One region of the Arthrobacter sp. Dra40 genome, then DNA from elsewhere that is predicted to be linked to it. Evidence: riboswitches for the same ligand, from Rfam matches in the RefSeq annotation. Region 1 holds a riboswitch; the other holds the start of a gene.
The links. Region 1 has a riboswitch for cyclic di-AMP ahead of AC5RWT_RS12515 (NlpC/P60 family protein). Riboswitches for the same ligand answer to the same signal wherever they lie in the genome.
Positions count from the first base shown of each region.

Region 1 (5,143 bases):
TGGCGTCCGGCGGCCAATTCCCGCTCCGAGGTCCCCGGGCACAACTCAAGCTGCTGCGTCGTCGTGGCCCCGCATTCGCTGCGCAGCACGCTGTCTGCACCGTCCGGGATCAGGCCGCCGGTGACCACCGGGGCGGCCTGCCCCGGCCGCAGCGGCGTGCCGGCCGGCACCAGCTGCCACGGCCCGGTGCCGGCGATGGCCCAGCCGTCCATGGCGGACGAGGCGTAGTGCGGCACCGGAAGCAGCGCCGGCAGGTCGGCGGCCAGCGTGCGCCCGGCGCAAGCTGCCAGTTCCACGGGGGTGGCCGGCCGGATGGCTGCCGCCTGGCCGGCCGCGTAGGCGGCGGCCCGGGCGTCTTCCCAGCGAAGCCCGGAGCTCACTCCTGTACTGCGCCGTGGCGGCGGGCAACTTCGTCGGCCACGCGGGAGGCAGCGCGCATGGCCACCTCCGGTGTGGCCTGCCCGGTGGCGGCCGCGAAGCCGGCGGCGTAGCCCACCACGAAGGTGGTCAGCGGCGCGGCGGGACGGACCACGCTGTGTGCGGCCACGCCGGCCAGCCCTAGCACGGCGTCGATGTCCACCGGCATGTCCTCAAGTTCCAGCGCCTGCAGCAGTTCGCTGACATACGGGGAGAGCTGTTCGGCCGCTCCGGACACAATGGCCTCCGATCCGCCCGGTAAGCGGGCAAGTACGACGTTTGTTTCAGGCTACGGCGCGGGCGGGGCAATGCCAAAGCGGTCCGCGTCTTGCCAGGTGTCGACGTCCGATGTGTACAGCCCGGCCCGCTCCAATAGGAGCTCTACCGCCGGCAGGCCGTCGAGCAGGTTCCGGACCGGTTGGCCGGCCAGCCCGGCCGCTCCCCCGGCCTCTTGCACCGCTGCCGCCAAGGCCGCGCTGTCCGCGCAGCACGCCAACTGCTGCCGCTTGCCGTCGGCGTCCACGGGGATCCAGAGCTTCGCCTCCGGTGCGCGGGCGGCACCGCCCAGCAGCAGTTCGGGCAGCCCGGCCAGCAACGGCATATCGCAGGCAAGGAGCAGGGTGAACGGCGCCCGGCCCGGGGCCCCGCCGTCGTCATCGGCCGTCAGGGCCTGGACCCCGGCCGCGATGCCCGCTGCCGGACCGGAGTACGGCGGGTCTTCCCGGGCCAGCAGGAGGCGGGGTGCGGGATCCACCGACCGGCGGAAAGCGTCCACTTCCGCCAGCAGGTCATCCGGGCCGACGACGGCGATCAGTCGGGAACCGCGGACGGCCTCCAGCGTGCGGCGCAACAGCGTGGACCCGTCGAGTTGCAGCAGTGCCTTGGGGCTTCCGCCCAACCGCGAGGAGCGGCCGCCAGCCAGCACGACGGCGTCGAAATCGGCAGCCGTCACGCGGCGGTATGGGTGTCGAGGAACTGGCTCCAGGCCGGTGCAGGCCGATCCAGGTCACGGATGCGCCAGCGGGCACCGCTGGGCGGACGGGGCGTGAACCGCAGGCTCCAGCCCATGTGGGCGAGGGTGCGGTCGCCCTTGGCGTTGTTGCAGCGCAGGCAGCAGGCCACTAAATTCTCCCAACTGTCCTCGCCTCCGCGCGACCTCGGCTTGACGTGGTCCACCGTGGTGGCCGTCTTGCCGCAATACGCGCACAGGTGGTTGTCGCGGCGCAGCACTCCGCGGCGGGTCACAGCGGTGTCCTGATTGTACGGGATCTTAATGTACCGGTTAAGCAGGATCACCGAGGGACGTCCCAGGATGTCGTTCGGGCCGACGACGGGATCACCGTCCTCGGCGATCACGCTGGCCTTGCCGGTGAGCACAAGAAGCAACGCCCGGCGGAAGGTGACGACCGCCAGCGGTTCGTATCCGGCATTCAGAACGAGTGTGCGCATGCACATTCCTCTTGGAGTGTGGCCTACCCGACCGGCGCTTCAGTTCCGGTCAGGGACTGGATTTTCTGCACTAACAGTCAAAGAGTATGACGGCCGGTACGTTCTGCGCTAACTTTTTTCGCTGCCGGTGGGGCGTATCGGACCGGAGCAGCCAGCTGTTACCGGTTGTTTCCCGGCCGCCGGTGGATCCACCGGCCGCGTTGCCCTGCGGCTTGAAACGCCGCCGGCCCCGGTGCACGCTGGGCGTGGACCGGGGCCGGTGGACGGTCCAGTGGACCGGGAAGGCGAAGCCTAGTTGACGCGGATGGCTACGTAGCCGGATCCGACGTCGGCGCTGGCCAACGCGGTGGTGTAACCGGTCCAGCCGCCGTGGACGGCCTGGCCGTTGCCTACGTAGATGGCGATGTGCGCGACGCCGGCGCCGCCGTCGGAGTAGTAGAGCAGGTCGCCCGGCTGCGGGGTGGAAACCTGCGTGCCGTAGCTGAGGAACTGAGCCGGGGCGAGGTCGCCCACCGACTTACCGGCGGCGCGCAGGGCCTTCTCCACCATGGCGGTGCAGTCCTGCGAAATACCGATCTGGCCGTAAGCGGAGGAGACCAGGGTGGACGCCACGCCGCTGGCGGAGGCAGCGGCCGGCGCGGCTGCCTTGGCGGGAGCTGCTGCGGCCTTGGCTACGGCCGGTGCGGCCGGTGCGGCCTTCTGCACGGCGGCGGGTGCTGCGTCTGCAGCCTCCTCGGCAACCGGTGCCACTTCCTGGGCCACGGCTTCGACCACAGGCTCCGGCTCCGGTGCCGGAGTGGACTTGATGTCGGGGCGCGAGAAGGTCAGTTGGACGGCGCTGGAAGCCTGCACGGTGTCCACCTGCACGCGGCTGGGGACGGACACGGTGGACGCGGTGCGTTCGACGGTGGCTGACTGCGCGGGGATGCCTGCGGTCAGGGCCAATCCGGAGGCGGCAGCAATAACGGCTGCAGAGCGACCCATGGATCCGGCATTGGATGAGACGGCTTTGGAAATCGTCTCCAGCGGGTTGGTGCGGACGGAAACGGCGCGGTGGCGCCCTGTAGCGGTGTTATTGAACACGTTAAAGGCCTCTCCCAATGCCTGCGAGGTGAGCTGTCGGATTCGGATGGGAGTGCACCCGGCCGTAGTCCTCCCCGGCAAAGCCTGAGAGTCCTGACGACTTAACCCCAAGGGTTCCTGTACGGAACCCGAATTTGGTTCCCCCGCCTCTGCCCGCGAAGTTTTTGCGAACGAACTCCGGTTGGTGGCAGAGCTCGGCAAATCCACCCGGAGGTCCCAGCCGTCTGACAGCTGGCACGAGTTAGAGCGTATACGATTCGGCGAGCATTGTCACGTTCTGATCACGGAACGGTAATCTTTAGGTTACGGAGGTTGTTCGGCAGGCACCGAAGCCCCCGCTCCGGCACCCGCATGCCGCCGTCGAACCGCGCCCTTAATGACCGACGGCGCGCCCCGAAAGGCGCGCCGCGATACAAACAGCTGAGAACGTCAGGAAGGCTTAGGCCGCCGGACGGATGAACACCGGGCCGGAGCCGATGTAGGCGCTGCCCAGGACAGTGCTGTAGCCGGCCCAACCGCCGTGGACCGCCTGGCCGTTGCCAACGTAGAGGGCCACGTGGGCCACGCCAGCACCGCCGTTGGAGTAGTAGATGATGTCGCCCGGCTGCGGCGTGGAAACCTGCGTGCCGTAGGCAAAGAACTGTGCCGGGGCGAGGTCGCCGACCGAGTAGCCAGCCGCACGCAGCGCGTTCTCGACCAGGGCGGTGCAGTCCTGGCCCACACCGATCTGGCCGTAGGCGGCGGCGACGATGGCGGCGGCCGCTCCGCTGGCGGCAGCTTCGCCGGCCTTCTTGGTGGACTTACCCTTGTCCGATCCGGCGTCGTCGCCGGTCGTCGGGTTGATCTCGTTCGATACGGCCTGGACGACGGTCTGCGGTGCCGGGGTGGAGGTGATCCCGGCACGTTCGAAGGTCAGCTTCACGGCCGCGGAGGCCTGTACGGCTTCCACCTGCACGCGGGCCGGGGCATCCACGCTACGGTCGGCACTGACGGCCTGTGCCGGAATGGCAGCGGTCAGAACCAGGCCGGTAGCGGCGGCGATCACGGCACCTTGGCGTCCAACAGTTCCGGCGTTTGCGGAAACAGCCTTGGAAATCGTCTCAAGCGGGCTAGTGCGGACAGGGGTCGCACGGTGGCGGCCCGCAGTAATGCTCTTGGACACGGTTGTACCTCTCCCAAATGCCTGCGAGGTGAGCTGTCGGGTTCGGATGGGAGTTCATCCGGCCGGCCGGTTTCCGGGCTGGTGGCCCGGTCCTGATCGGCTTTACCCCAAGGACGTCCTACGATGTCCGGGAAGTGGTTCCCCCGCTTCTGCCATGCGATTCGGTGCGAACGAACTTCGGGCGACGGCAGAATTCGGCATTCCGCCCGAAGGTGCCTGGCAGTTGATGCCAGGCACAGGTGAAACCTTATAACAGTTTGGTGCCTGAGTCACATTCCGGTTACGGCGTGTCAGTCAGAGCCAGCCGGTGGGGTCCACCAGTTTGCCGTTGACCATCACTTCGAAGTGCAAATGGCAGCCGGTGGACGCTCCGGTGGTGCCGCTTTCGCCCAGAACCTCGCCACGGGCCACGGCGGTTCCCACCGTTGTGTCGATGGTGCTTAGGTGGTTGTACGTGGTCTCCAGGCCGTTGCCGTGGTCCACCACAATCCGGTTGCCGCCACCGCCAACCTGGAACCCGGCCTCGACGACGGTGCCGCCGGCCGCGGCATGGACCGGCGTGCCGCAGGGGGCGCCGTAGTCCTGGCCGGTGTGCAACTCTCCGGCGTAACCGGTGATGGGGCTGACCCGGTAGCCGAACGGCGAGGTCTTGATCAGCTCGTCCATCGGCTGCGACAGGGTTCCCTCGCTGCCGATCGCCTTGGCCCTTCCGCCGGAGGCGACCATGACCTGCTTCAGCTTGGTGTCCGGGTCGAACTTGCTGGTCAGCGCGGCCCGTTCAAACGTCAGGCGCGCTTCGGTGGCCGCGGAAATGCTGCTGGTTGCCAGGGCTTCCTGCGGGGCGTCGGCTGTGGCGCCGGCCGTCGTCGGGAGCATCACGGTCAGCACCATGCCGGAGGCGGCGGCGACAATCGCGGTTTTGTGGCCGACGTCGCGGGCGGCCGCTGCTACCGGCGACGGTGCCGGCTGCGCCCGCCGCCGTCCGGCTGTCGCTGCGCGAGGGCGTGGGTGCTCGACCGGGGCGGTTAAACG
Region 1 covers NZ_JBNHHB010000023.1:12,283-17,425, forward strand. Annotated here, with positions in the region: gene AC5RWT_RS12490 (molybdopterin molybdotransferase MoeA) at 1-380, opposite strand, end outside; gene AC5RWT_RS12495 (DUF6457 domain-containing protein) at 377-655, opposite strand; gene AC5RWT_RS12500 (nucleotidyltransferase family protein) at 707-1,369, opposite strand; gene AC5RWT_RS12505 (HNH endonuclease) at 1,366-1,866, opposite strand; gene AC5RWT_RS12510 (NlpC/P60 family protein) at 2,158-2,949, opposite strand; cyclic di-AMP (ydaO/yuaA leader) riboswitch at 2,954-3,128, opposite strand; gene AC5RWT_RS12515 (NlpC/P60 family protein) at 3,389-4,111, opposite strand; cyclic di-AMP (ydaO/yuaA leader) riboswitch at 4,115-4,288, opposite strand; gene AC5RWT_RS12520 (M23 family metallopeptidase) at 4,406-5,143, opposite strand, start outside.

Region 2 (5,143 bases), on a different contig from region 1:
CGCAGCTGCGGCAGGGTCCGTTCCTCTCCGGGGCCTTGGAGGGAGCGCGCGGCGGACTGGAGCCGGTCGAAGGCCAGATGCGCGGTGTCGGCGCTGGTGCGGATCCACAGTTCGGCCATGCCGTCGTCCTGGTCGATGAGCTGCACATCGCGGGATTCGTTCGCCCGCCGGTGCCGCTGCGTCAACGACTCCGGGTGCAGCCGGTCGCGCGTTCTGCGCGCCCGCGCCCGCACCGATTCCAGGGTGACCTCCCCGGCCCGCGGCAGCACGGCAGCCTCAAAGTCTTCCAGGCACTCCAGCGGAAGGTCGGCGGAGCCGCGGGCCAGCGCCCGTGCGCGCGGCAAGTCCACTTCACCCCGGCGCATGGCCCCGAGCGTGGCCGGCAGGTGGGTGCAGATCTGCCGGGCGTCGGCCAGCATGACCCGCGCCGCGGCGTCCCCGGTGGACAGGTGCGCGGAGATCTCCTGCGGCGCGAACCGGGAAAAGCCTTCCGGATCACGGTCCCCGCCGACACCCGGACGAAGCCGGGCGAAGCGGTCCAACGCCCTGACCTGGCAGGACTGCACCCACGCCTCCACCCGCGCGGCGGCCTTCAAATAATCGATCACCTGCGCGTCATCCAGCGCCGCCGGCTCCACCACAGCGAGCAACCCCGCCAGCTCCACCGGCACGCCCACACCATCTTCCGGCAAGAGCGGGCCTTCCGCGGCCGCACCGTGGACCGGAGATTCGGAACCGTCAGAGGCCTCCCCGCCGGCGTCCGGGAGGAGTTGCGTGATGCCATGGCGCCGCAGAAGAGCGTCCGCCAGGACCTGCTGGAACAACGCTTCCAGCAATGAACTGTCCGGACGCGACGGGACGCCAAGGTCCATCACCAGTTCCTGTCCCGGAACCGGAAACTGAAGCTCGGCGCCCTCCACGTCCATAAGCTCACGCTACCGGCCGCCTAGGACATTTTTGGGCACTGTGGACAATTTCAAAGTGGAGCAATCCAGCTCGTCAGGCAGACGGGTGCAGCGATGCCAACGTCACGGTGCAGAATGCCAGCACGACCATAGCTCGGCCTAAGTAGCGGCGTCGGTGTCGTGACGGGACGGCGGTGTCAGCGTGACCGTGTAGCTCGGCCTCGGTATCGGCGTCGGTGTAGACACGTCTAGCGGTGTCAGCGTGACCGGGTGGCTCGGTTGACGTAGCGGTGGAGTAAGGGGCAGCGATGCGAGCGTGACCGCGCGGCGCGGCCAACGCATGGGCGCCGGTCGTAGCCGTGAGGCAATTCAACCTCACCGTGTAGCGCCGCCGACGTAGCGCAGGAAGTAACGCAGCGAGTACGCCGCCAGCAACGTAGCAAGCAGAAAGGTCCGGCCGTCCTTCCAAGGACGGCCGGACCTTACTCAATACGCAAAATCAGCCCTGCAGGCGATCCACCACGTAGTCGATGCAGGCCAGCAGTGCACTGACGTCTTCCGGTTCGATGGCTACAAAGGTAGCGATGCGCAACTGGTTGCGGCCGAGCTTGCGGTAGGGCTCCACATCCACCACGCCGTGGCCCCGCAGCACCCTGGCCACGGCGGCGGCATCGACCGACTCATCGAAGTCCACCGTCGCAATGACGTTCGAGCGGTGCTCGGGGTTCGTCACGTACGGCGCTGCCACCGTGGAAGCCTCCGCCCACTGGTACACCCGGCCAGCTGAGTCCGCGGTGCGTGCGGCGGCGAAGTCCAGGCCGCCATTGCCGTTCAGCCACTCGATCTGGGCGTTGAGCGTGACCAAGGTGGCCAGCGATGGCGTGTTGTAGGTCTGATTTTTGAGCGAATTGTCGATGGCCGTTTCCAGGTTCAGGAAGTCCGGAATCCAACGGCCGGTGGCACCGATCCTGGCCGCCCGTTCCAGCGCCGCTGGGGAGAAAGCACCCAACCACAGGCCGCCGTCGGAGGCAAAGTTCTTTTGCGGTGCGAAGTAGTAGACGTCGCTCTGGCTGATGTCCACGGCCAGCCCGCCGGCGGCGGAGGTGGCGTCAATGAGGACCAGCGCGCCGTCGTCGGCACCATCCACACGCTGCACCGGAGCGGCGACCCCGGTGGAAGTCTCATTCTGGGCCCATGCGTAAACGTCCACTCCGGCCTCCGCCCGCGGCTCCGGCCGGGAACCGGGCTCCGAGGTGATGATGCTGGAGTCAGCCAGGAATGGAGCGTTGTTGGTGGCCGCGGCGAACTTGGAGCCGAACTCGCCGAAGGACAGGTGCTGCGCCTTCCGCTCAACCAATCCGAAGGAAGCAACGTCCCAAAACGCCGTCGAGCCGCCCACACCCAGGATGATCTCGTAGCCCTCGGGGGCCTTGAAGAACTGCTTGAGTCCGTCGCGGACACTGCCCACCAGGTTTTTCACCGGTGCTTGGCGGTGAGAGGTTCCCAGGAGGTTCTTGCCGGCGGCGACCAGTGCGTCGACCTGTTCGGGGCGGACCTTGGACGGGCCGGCGCCAAAACGCCCGTCTTCCGGGAGCAGGTCGGTGGGAATGCTGATGGACTGGGTATCGCTCATGAATACCTTTCCTGGCGTGGTGGCAATGATCTCGATGGCAGTTCGCCGTTGAACGCCCGTCTCATTCTGCCCCAACGCCCGCAGCCGTCGTTAGTTGGCGCAGGCATTGTTGCGCCGCGGTCCGGCGCGCCTGCTGGCTGCGCAGCTGCCGGTCCTGTACGCAAAACAAGCTAGGCTGGGGAGGGGAAAACACCCTCATGCATGCTGCTGGAGCAGCCCTTTTCACCGCGCCGAGGAGCAAGAATCCATTGACTGATCTCATCGACACCACCGAGATGTACCTGCGCACCATCCTCGAGCTCGAAGAAGAGAACATCGTCGCGCTGCGTGCCCGGATCGCGGAGCGTCTGCGCCATTCCGGCCCAACGGTCTCGCAGACGATCGGACGGATGGAGCGCGATGGTCTGGTCGTCGTCACCGGTGACAGGCATTTGGAACTGACTGAGCTGGGCCGGCGCAAGGCCACCGAAGTCATGCGCAAGCACCGGCTGGCGGAACGGTTGCTCTCCGATGTGATTGGACTGGACTGGGCTTACGTTCATGACGAGGCTTGCCGCTGGGAACACGTGATGAGTGAGCGAGTCGAGCAGCGCCTCTACGAACTGCTGGGCAGGCCGACTGTATCGCCCTACGGAAACCCGATCCCGGGACTGGAAGCGCTGGGCGGCCAGCCGGCGGAGGGGTTCACCACCGGCGTGCTGAACCTGGCGCAGGCCATGGGCAGCTACACGCCCGGGAAGCACGTGAGCATCGTCCGGTTGGCGGAGCCGATCCAGGTGGAACCGGAACTGCTGCTCCAGTTGGAAGAGGGCGGGCTGAAGCCCGGGGCAAGCCTGCAGCTGGAGACCGCCGGGGAGTACATTTCCGTCCGCGTGCCCGGCATCGAAGGTGCCTTGGAACTGCCGCCGGAAGTAGCTGCCCACATCTTTGTCTCGATGCAATAAATCGTTCCGCCGCGAAATCTCGCACGCTGGATAACGGATTTATCACTTTCACTGACTTTTCCGTATAGTTGACCCGGGAATCGAGACATCGATCCCGCATCCTCCGCAAGCCGAACCCTGTCGGCGGAGGTAATGCATCCGTGAGACAGGGGCGGAGGACCCACCAAGCGGCAGTTCGTTCGCTGCCTTGGGGTGAAGCCGCAGCGGACAAACCTCGGTGAATCGTTCCACCGGGGTTCTGTGCGGTGCGGCCGAGTTTTCTCTTGACTCGAATCCGACAGCTAACTTCGCAGGCGCTTTGGAGAGGTAAGACATTTTGGCAGGACACAAAGCCTCGGGACGGCGCCGTTCAACCGCCCCGGCCGAACACGCACGCCCCCGCGCCGCGACACCCGGCCGCCGACGCGCCCAGCCGGCCCCGTCGCCGGTAGCAGCAGCAGCGCGCGACGTTGGCCATAAGACCGCAATCGTGGCAGCCGCCTCCGGCATGGCCCTGACGGTGATGCTCCCGACCACGGCAGGTGCCGTGGCGGACGCCCCGCAGGAAGCGCAGGTAGCGAGCAGCATTTCCGCCGCCACCGAAGCGCGCCTGACGTTCGAACGCGCAGGCCTCACCAGCAAGTTCGACCCGGATACCAAGCTGAAGCAGGTCATGGTCGCTTCGGGCGACAAGGCGGAGGCCATCAGTAGCCAGGGGTCGCTCTCGCAGCCGATGGACGAGCTGATCAAGACGTCGCCGTTCGGCTACCGGGTCAGCCCCATCACCGGCTATGCCGGTGAATTGCACACCGGGCAGGACTACGGGGCACCGTGCGGCACGCCGGTCCACGCAGCTGCCGGCGGCACGGTCGTCGAGGCGGGTTACCAGGTTGGCGGCGGCGGCAACCGGATTGTTGTGGACCACGGCAACGGCCTGAAGACCACGTACAACCACCTGGGCACCATCGAGACCTCTGTCGGCACCACTGTGCAGCGCGGGGAGTTCCTGGGCGAAAGCGGTACCACCGGGGCCTCCACCGGCTGCCATCTCCACTTTGAAGTGATGGTCAACGACAAGCTGGTAGACCCCCTCGGCTGGCTCTGATGAACACGCCGTAATCGGAATGTGACTCACCAGCCAAACTGTTATAAGGTTTCATCTGTGCCAGGCGCTTACCGCCTGGCACCTTCGGGCGGAATGCCGAACTCTGCCGTCGCCCGAAGTCCGTTCGCACCGATTCGCATGGCAGAGGCGGGGGAACCACTTCCCGGACATCGCAGCATGTCCTTGGGGTAAAGCCGATCAGGCCCGGGCCACCAGTCCGCAAGCCGGCCGGCCGGATGACTCCCATCCGAACCCGACAGCTCACTTCGCAGGCATTTGGGAGAGGTACAGACCGTGTCCAAGAGCATTACTGCGGGCCGCCATCGTGCGACCCCTGTCCGCACGAGCCCGCTTGAGACGATTTCCAAGGCTGTTACCGCGAATGCGGGAACCGTTGGACGCCAAGGTGCCGTGATCGCCGCCGCTACCGGTCTGGTTCTGACCGGTACCATGCCTGCCCAGGCGGTCAGCGTTGACCGCGGCGTCGAAGCCCCGGCCCGCGTGCAGGTGGAAGCCGTGCAGGCCTCCGCAGCCGTGAAACTGACCTTCGAACGTGCCGGGATCACGTCCACCCCGG
Region 2 covers NZ_JBNHHB010000120.1:8,950-14,092, forward strand. Annotated here, with positions in the region: gene AC5RWT_RS26260 (HNH endonuclease signature motif containing protein) at 1-926, opposite strand, end outside; gene serC (phosphoserine transaminase) at 1,405-2,538, opposite strand; gene AC5RWT_RS26270 (iron-dependent transcriptional repressor DtxR) at 2,787-3,482, shown strand; cyclic di-AMP (ydaO/yuaA leader) riboswitch at 3,581-3,793, shown strand; gene AC5RWT_RS26275 (M23 family metallopeptidase) at 3,952-4,566, shown strand; cyclic di-AMP (ydaO/yuaA leader) riboswitch at 4,684-4,856, shown strand; gene AC5RWT_RS26280 (C40 family peptidase) at 4,861-5,143, shown strand, end outside.
Region 2: another riboswitch for cyclic di-AMP. It lies ahead of AC5RWT_RS26275 (M23 family metallopeptidase); the one in region 1 lies ahead of AC5RWT_RS12515 (NlpC/P60 family protein).